3 regions of the Rahnella perminowiae genome follow, and region 3 is predicted to be linked to each of the others. Evidence: predicted binding sites of a transcription regulator. Region 3 holds the regulator's gene; each other region holds the start of a gene.
The links. Region 3 encodes LexA, which represses DNA repair genes until DNA is damaged. Its sites were predicted from a motif close to TNCTGTATGTACATACAGNA; they were not measured.

Region 1: the regulator LexA is predicted to act here: its motif matches at 1,230-1,249, upstream of J1781_RS08660 (YebG family protein).
Region 2: the regulator LexA is predicted to act here: its motif matches at 935-954, upstream of J1781_RS25055 (metal-dependent hydrolase).

What each region holds. Positions count from the first base shown of each region.
Region 1 is NZ_JAFMOT010000168.1:56,648-58,920, forward strand. It holds gene J1781_RS08650 (TetR/AcrR family transcriptional regulator) at 1-352, opposite strand, end outside; gene J1781_RS08655 (O-methyltransferase) at 484-1,149, shown strand; gene J1781_RS08660 (YebG family protein) at 1,263-1,607, shown strand; gene J1781_RS08665 (hypothetical protein) at 1,667-2,002, opposite strand.
Region 2 is NZ_JAFMOT010000188.1:317,900-320,172, forward strand. It holds gene kduD (2-dehydro-3-deoxy-D-gluconate 5-dehydrogenase KduD) at 59-820, shown strand; gene J1781_RS25055 (metal-dependent hydrolase) at 973-1,530, shown strand; gene J1781_RS25060 (L-cystine transporter) at 1,719-2,273, shown strand, end outside.
Region 3 is NZ_JAFMOT010000185.1:234,715-236,987, reverse strand. It holds gene J1781_RS20385 (diacylglycerol kinase) at 225-593, shown strand; gene lexA (transcriptional repressor LexA) at 713-1,321, shown strand; gene dinF (MATE family efflux transporter DinF) at 1,604-2,273, shown strand, end outside.

The DNA of each region.
Region 1 (2,273 bases), on a different contig from region 3:
GCATCTGCGCTTCCTCACATTCGGAACGGATAAATTCATGCACCAGAATACGTAAGCGCACGGCAGGGGTCTTTTCTGCGTCCTGAAGAATGCTGCGCAGCATATCACGGGTTCGCCGCCACTCGTCGCTTTGCAGACGAAACAAAATCGCCGCTTTATTGGGAAAGTACTGATACAGCGAACCGATGCTGATTCCGGCTCTTTCAGCGACGCGACCGGTAGTAAAACGGGCGGCGCCTTCCTTCGCTAAAACCTGAGCAGCGGCTTCAAGAATGGTCGCCACCAGCCCGGCTGAGCGGGATTGTTTTGGCTCTTTACGTGAGGAAACCTGCGGGATGCGGCGGTGGGTCATGACGGGCTGAGTCCTCAAAAAAGAATGCGAATAGTGGAGGCAACGAAAACATCGCATAATTTTAAACGCGATGAATCACTCGCATTCTAGTCAGTTATGACACGTTGCTCAATGTTAAACAGGATAATCCTATGACCACAGAAAACACTCTGACCTGCGCACCGATGGCGCCATTACTCGACCGTCTTTTCAATGAAGCCAGCGCTGCAGCCCGTTTCGATTTCACGCAGATACCGGAAGAAGAAACTACGCGCATGATGCACAGCAAAACAGAATATCTGAATTTATATAGTCTGCTGAAACACATGTGGCTGCCGGTATCACGCGAGACAGGCAAACTGCTGTATATGCTGGCGCGAAGTACTAAGGCAACATCGGTGGTGGAATTTGGCATGTCGTTCGGGCTTTCCACGTTGTATCTGGCGGCGGCGTTGCGCGATAACGGCGGCGGTAAGGTCATCACCAGCGAGTTTGAGCCGACAAAAGTGGCAAAGGCACGGGAACATTTTGTGCAGGCTGGCGTGAGCGATTTAGTCGAAATTCGTGTCGGTGACGCGCTGAACACACTGGCCGTTGATCTGCCAGAGACCATCGATTTACTGATTCTCGATGGCGCAAAAGTACTTTATGACGATATTCTGCATTTGCTGGAAAGCCGTTTTCATCCGGGCACGATGATCATCGCCGACAATGCGAGCTACAACCAGAACTATCTTACCCATGTGCGTTCGGCGGAGAACGGTTATCTTTCTGTACCATTCAGTGATGATGTCGAGCTTTCAGTCAGGCTGCGCTGATCAGACACCCGGGCAGAGCGATCCAGGCTCAGCACTATAAAAAACAGGCCGGATGATGTATCCTTCACTGATTATTGGTATACTGGATATAATTACAGTATAAGGAGCGAATTATGGCTGTTGAAACAAAATTTGTTGTTGTCAGAAAAGGTGAAGAGAAAATGACTTTTGCCAATAAGAAAGAAGCAGATGCATACGACAAAATGCTGGACATGGCAGATGCTTTTACTGAATGGCTGTCACAAAGCAATCTCGACCTGGATGAAACACTCGCGGAAAATATTGCGCTTCACCTTGCTGAACACAAAGATACCGTCCAGCATATTTTGCGCACCAGCAAACTGCCCGAAGAGGGGACAGCGCAGCAGCCCGTCGCACCAGCCGATACCACCGCTGAAGACCGGGCTGTCGCTGAACCTGCCGCGACCAAAAAAGTACGTGCGGTCAAAGCAGCCTGATAGAGAACGTCAACATAATGCGGGAACACATCCCGCATTCTTTTATCCTCTCCCCATCTTTATCCTGCCTGATATCGCTGAAGCAAGGTGTCCTGACATTGCTGTTGTGTTCTGATTTTTTCGCGATCGGTTTTGCTGAGCGATGTCCATGTTTCAATCACCTTATCCGCTTCATCCTCATTAAACTCTGGCTTATTGATCGACGACGGAGACTGAGATTGCGTCGAAATATCTTTGATCTGCTCACGGAAATAATCCGCAGTACCATCAGGTTTATTAAGCGCGGAGCTACAGAGGATATTGATATAGGTCGCGGGAGTATGTTGCGAAGTCGTGTCTTCGGCGACAGCAGAACCCGCGATCAACAGGGTGAGTAACAATGCGATTCGTCTCATAGCGTCTCCTTATGTTGAACACCTTAAGGGTAGAAGACTCCACAACCCGGAAGGGCCGCATGCGGGACAGAATAGTCTGAAATGCATAAGAAACCTCAGAGACATGCATTTCCAACCACTGATTCGTTCACGGATAAAACCTGATTAACATTTTGTTACTTATTAAAACTCATCCACATCGCGACATGGTTAACGTTAATAATTACTATTTACATTCTCATTTAGGCTGTTCGTGTAAAACAATAATAGAAACAGTCTTACACTTATAAAA
Region 2 (2,273 bases), on a different contig from region 3:
ACCGGCAGAGCGACTCATCTTTTATGGCGAACGCGCCGTGGCAAAAGAGACTCTGAATATGATCCTCAGTTCATTTGAATTAAGCGGCAAAGTCGCCATCGTCACCGGTTGCAATACCGGGCTGGGCCAGGGCATGGCGCTAGGCCTTGCGCAGGCGGGATGCGATATCGTGGGTATTAACCTGTCAGCACCTGCAGAAACAGAAAAAAAGGTCACCGCGGCAGGTCGCCGATTTCTCGATCTGAGAGCAGACCTGAGCAGCATTCAGGGTATTCCGGAGCTGATTGAGAAGGCTGTCGGAGAATTTGGTCATATCGATATTCTGATCAATAACGCCGGGATTATCCGTCGCGAAGATGCCATCGAATTCAGCGAGAAAAACTGGGATGATGTGATGAATGTGAACAGTAAAACGCTGTTCTTTATGTCTCAGGCAGCCGCGAAACAGTTCATCAAGCAAGGCAACGGCGGCAAGATTATAAATATTGCCTCTATGCTCTCCTATCAGGGTGGAATAAGGGTGCCTTCCTATACGGCGTCAAAAAGCGCCGTAATGGGTCTGACCCGACTGATGGCCAATGAATGGGCGAAGCACAACGTCAATGTGAATGCGATCGCCCCAGGATATATGGCGACCAACAACACGGAACAGTTGCGTGCAGATGAAGAACGCAGCAAAGAAATCCTCGACAGGATCCCCGCCGGACGCTGGGGTCTGCCAGAAGATGTGATGGGGCCGGTCGTCTTTCTGGCGTCAAAAGCATCTGATTACGTTAATGGCTACACGATTGCCGTCGATGGCGGTTGGCTTGCGCGTTAATGGCACCATAAGTGACACCGAAAGGCGTCTGTTTATACGCCTTTCTTGTTTTTTATCAGCTCGTTGACAATTAGTTACAGGGCATCTCTTCCAAGATTGTGACAGTTTCACTTATACTGGATAAAATAACAGTTATCCAGTTCGGACGCGTCATGACGGCGGAAGGCCATCTCATTTTCTCAATAGCCTGTGCAGTATTTGCCAAGAAGGCACAGCTTTCTCCCGAGCTGGCGCATGGTGACTGGTGGCATATCATTCCCGGCTCTTTGCTTACTTGTCTGCTGCCTGATATTGATCACCCCAAATCGGTGCTGGGACAGCGTCTCAAATGGCTGTCAGCCCCCATCGCGCGGGCTTTCGGTCACCGCGGGTTCACTCACAGTTTGCTGGCTGTGGCCGGTGGGATTTTTCTTTTACGTACTCATTTCCCTCACGACTGGGTGATCCCAGCTGACGCTTTCCACGCCATGATTATTGGTTATCTGAGCCATATTCTGGCTGATATGCTGACACCCGCAGGTGTGCCACTGCTCTGGCCTTGTCGGTGGCGTTTCCGGTTACCTTTAATTAACAGTCAGCAAGGGAATCAGCTCGAACGGACACTCTGCCTTATTCTGGTCGGTCTGACCCTTTTCTGGCCAGACTGGACGCCCATCATTGGTGCAATAAATCCGGATTTTTTTAATCACCTGCTGAAATTATTCATCTGAACAGAATGAAACACTGCCAGATTGGCTAAAATCAATACAAATATCACCAAAAAGTTATAACGAATTACTTTTGGATATAAATAGTCAGGCCATCAAACTGTTATTCTGCACCCCAATGCTTTGGGATGGTGCAGTCCTTTCCGGAAACACCCGTTTCATTTATCAAAATTATAAGTTTGGAGTCTGGTATGAATCTTCCGCTCGTTCTTAACGTAGTGGTTTTCGTTGCCCTGCTTTTGCTGCTGGCGCAAACCCGCCACAAGCAATGGAGTCTGGCAAAAAAAGTTTTGCTGGGTCTGGCTATGGGTGTGGTATTTGGCCTGGCTTTACAGCTGATCTACGGTTCCGATGATCCGGTACTGAAAACCTCAATTACCTGGTTCAATGTTGTCGGTAACGGCTACGTCCAGTTGCTGCAAATGATCGTCATGCCGCTGGTGTTTGTCTCTATTCTGAGCGCAGTGGCGAAACTGCATAACGCGTCATCGTTGGGTAAAATCAGTTTACTGACCATCGGCACCCTGCTGTTCACCACGCTTATCGCTTCTCTGGTGGGTATATTCGTGACCGGCCTGTTCGGTCTCACCGCTGACGGCCTGGTACAGGGCACGCAGGAAACGGCGCGGCTGACGGCAATTCAGACTAATTATGTCGGCAAAGTGGCTGACCTGAGCGTGCCTCAGCTGATTCTTTCCTTTATACCGAAGAACCCGTTTGCTGACCTGACAGGCGCTAGCCCGACA
Region 3 (2,273 bases):
GCCTCTTGTTAGCCATTTCGCCGCAAGGATACCAGAAAGCTCAGATGAGATCTGTGGTGATGCAATACCCTTCTTATTTCAAGCCGCAGGGGTGTTGGCTTAAGACGTTCACCCGAATCACTTACTCATGTAAGCTCATCAGGATTCACTTCTTTACCGCCTTTCTGCACCCCGACTATTTGGGGTATAAAGTGCGGCAAATTCTCTAAGGATCAGTAAAAGAAATGGCTAACCAAGTCACTGGATTTACCCGAATTTATAAAGCAGCTGGCTATTCCTGGAAAGGGCTGAAAGCGGCATGGCAAAATGAAGCGGCCTTTCGCCAGGAAGCCAGCGTCGCTATTCCGTTAATTTTGTTATCTTTTTGGTTTGATGTCAGCCCCGTAGAACGCATTCTGCTGGTGGGATCCGTTGTTTTGGTCTGTGTCACTGAACTGCTCAACAGCGCGGTGGAATGCGCGATAGACCGTATCGGATCTGAGTTTCACGTACTTTCAGGCCGTGCAAAAGATATCGGCTCGGCTGCCGTACTTCTGACCATCATATTGGCGTTTTTTGTCTGGGTCAGCATCTTTTGGCCACGATGGTTCTGATTTGGAATCTGCATTCCAGGAATCAACGTTATGCCCTGTTTTTATTCAATCTTAGGTTTTCATTGATCGTTTAGCTGTATATACTCACAGCAAGACTGTATAAACAACCAGGGGGCGGAATGAAAGCTTTAACGACCAGACAACAAGAGGTCTACGACCTTATTCGCGATCATATCTCCACCACCGGTATGCCACCCACCCGCGCAGAGATTGCATCACGTCTGGGGTTCCGTTCCCCCAATGCGGCGGAAGAGCATCTCAAAGCGCTGGCGCGTAAGGGTGTTATTGAGATTGTTTCCGGCGCATCACGCGGCATTCGTTTGCTGATGGAAGAAGAAGAGGGTTTACCGCTGATCGGCCGGGTTGCTGCCGGTGAGCCGTTGCTGGCCCAGCAACATATTGAAGGACACTATCAGGTCGATCCGGCCATGTTTAAGCCGAGTGCCGATTTCCTGCTGCGTGTCAGCGGTATGTCGATGCGTGATATCGGTATTCTTGATGGCGATCTGTTGGCTGTACATAAAACGCAAGACGTGCGTAATGGACAGGTTGTCGTGGCCCGTATAGACGATGAAGTCACCGTGAAACGTCTGAAAAAACAGGGCAGTGTGGTGCAGTTATTGCCTGAAAACAGCGATTTCCAGCCGATCGTGGTTGATTTACGTGAGCAGAATTTCAGCATTGAAGGGTTGGCCGTAGGCGTCATCCGCAACGGTGACTGGATCTGACCTTCGTACTTCGGGCTGCAGATGCGTTGGCTGCGTGCGTTCACCCGAATCACTGACTCCTGTCAGCTCATCGGGATTTTTTTACTTGCCGCCTTCCTGCAACTCGAATGACTCGGTCAGATATTACTGGGTCAAATTCTTGATCCCAATGGTCATATTGTTGATTTGCGGGTTCGTTAGCCGCCTCTGACATACCGCTAAGCTTTAACGTTTCATCTCGTCGCCCCTTCCGGGGCGATGTCACTTACAGGCATAACCTGAACCTCCGGCATGAGATTCTCTATGCAACATCATTCCCTGCGACAAACACTCAAAAACACCTTTTTAAGCCCCGCCGATAAGGCGCTCTGGAGGCTGGCATTGCCGATGATTTTTTCAAATATCACGGTGCCTCTTCTCGGGCTTGTGGATACGGCGGTGATCGGTCATCTCGACAGCCCGGATTATCTCGGCGGAGTGGCTGTGGGTTCGATGATCACGACTTTCCTCTTTATGCTCTTACTTTTTTTACGGATGAGTACCACCGGCATGACCGCTCAGGCGCTGGGCGCGAATGATAACCGGTTGCTGGCGCGCGCTTTCGTACAACCCTTTCTGCTGGCCGTATTGTCTGGTCTCACCATAGTGTTGTTCCGGCACCCCCTGATGGAACAGGCGTTTCATATCGTCGGGGGCAGCCAACCGGTGCTTGAACAGGCGAGGCTGTTTATCGAAATTCGCTGGTTCAGTGCCCCGGCTTCACTGGCGAATCTGGTGATCCTTGGCTGGCTGTTGGGCATTCAGTATGTTCGCGGGCCGGTGATTTTGCTGATTGCCGGGAATCTGCTGAATATCATTCTGGATCTGTGGCTGGTGATGGGGCTGGGCTGGAATGTGCGTGGTGCTGCCATGGCGACGGCAAGTTCCGAGTATTTCACGCTATTTATCGGGCTGTACTTTGTCTGGCGGGTGA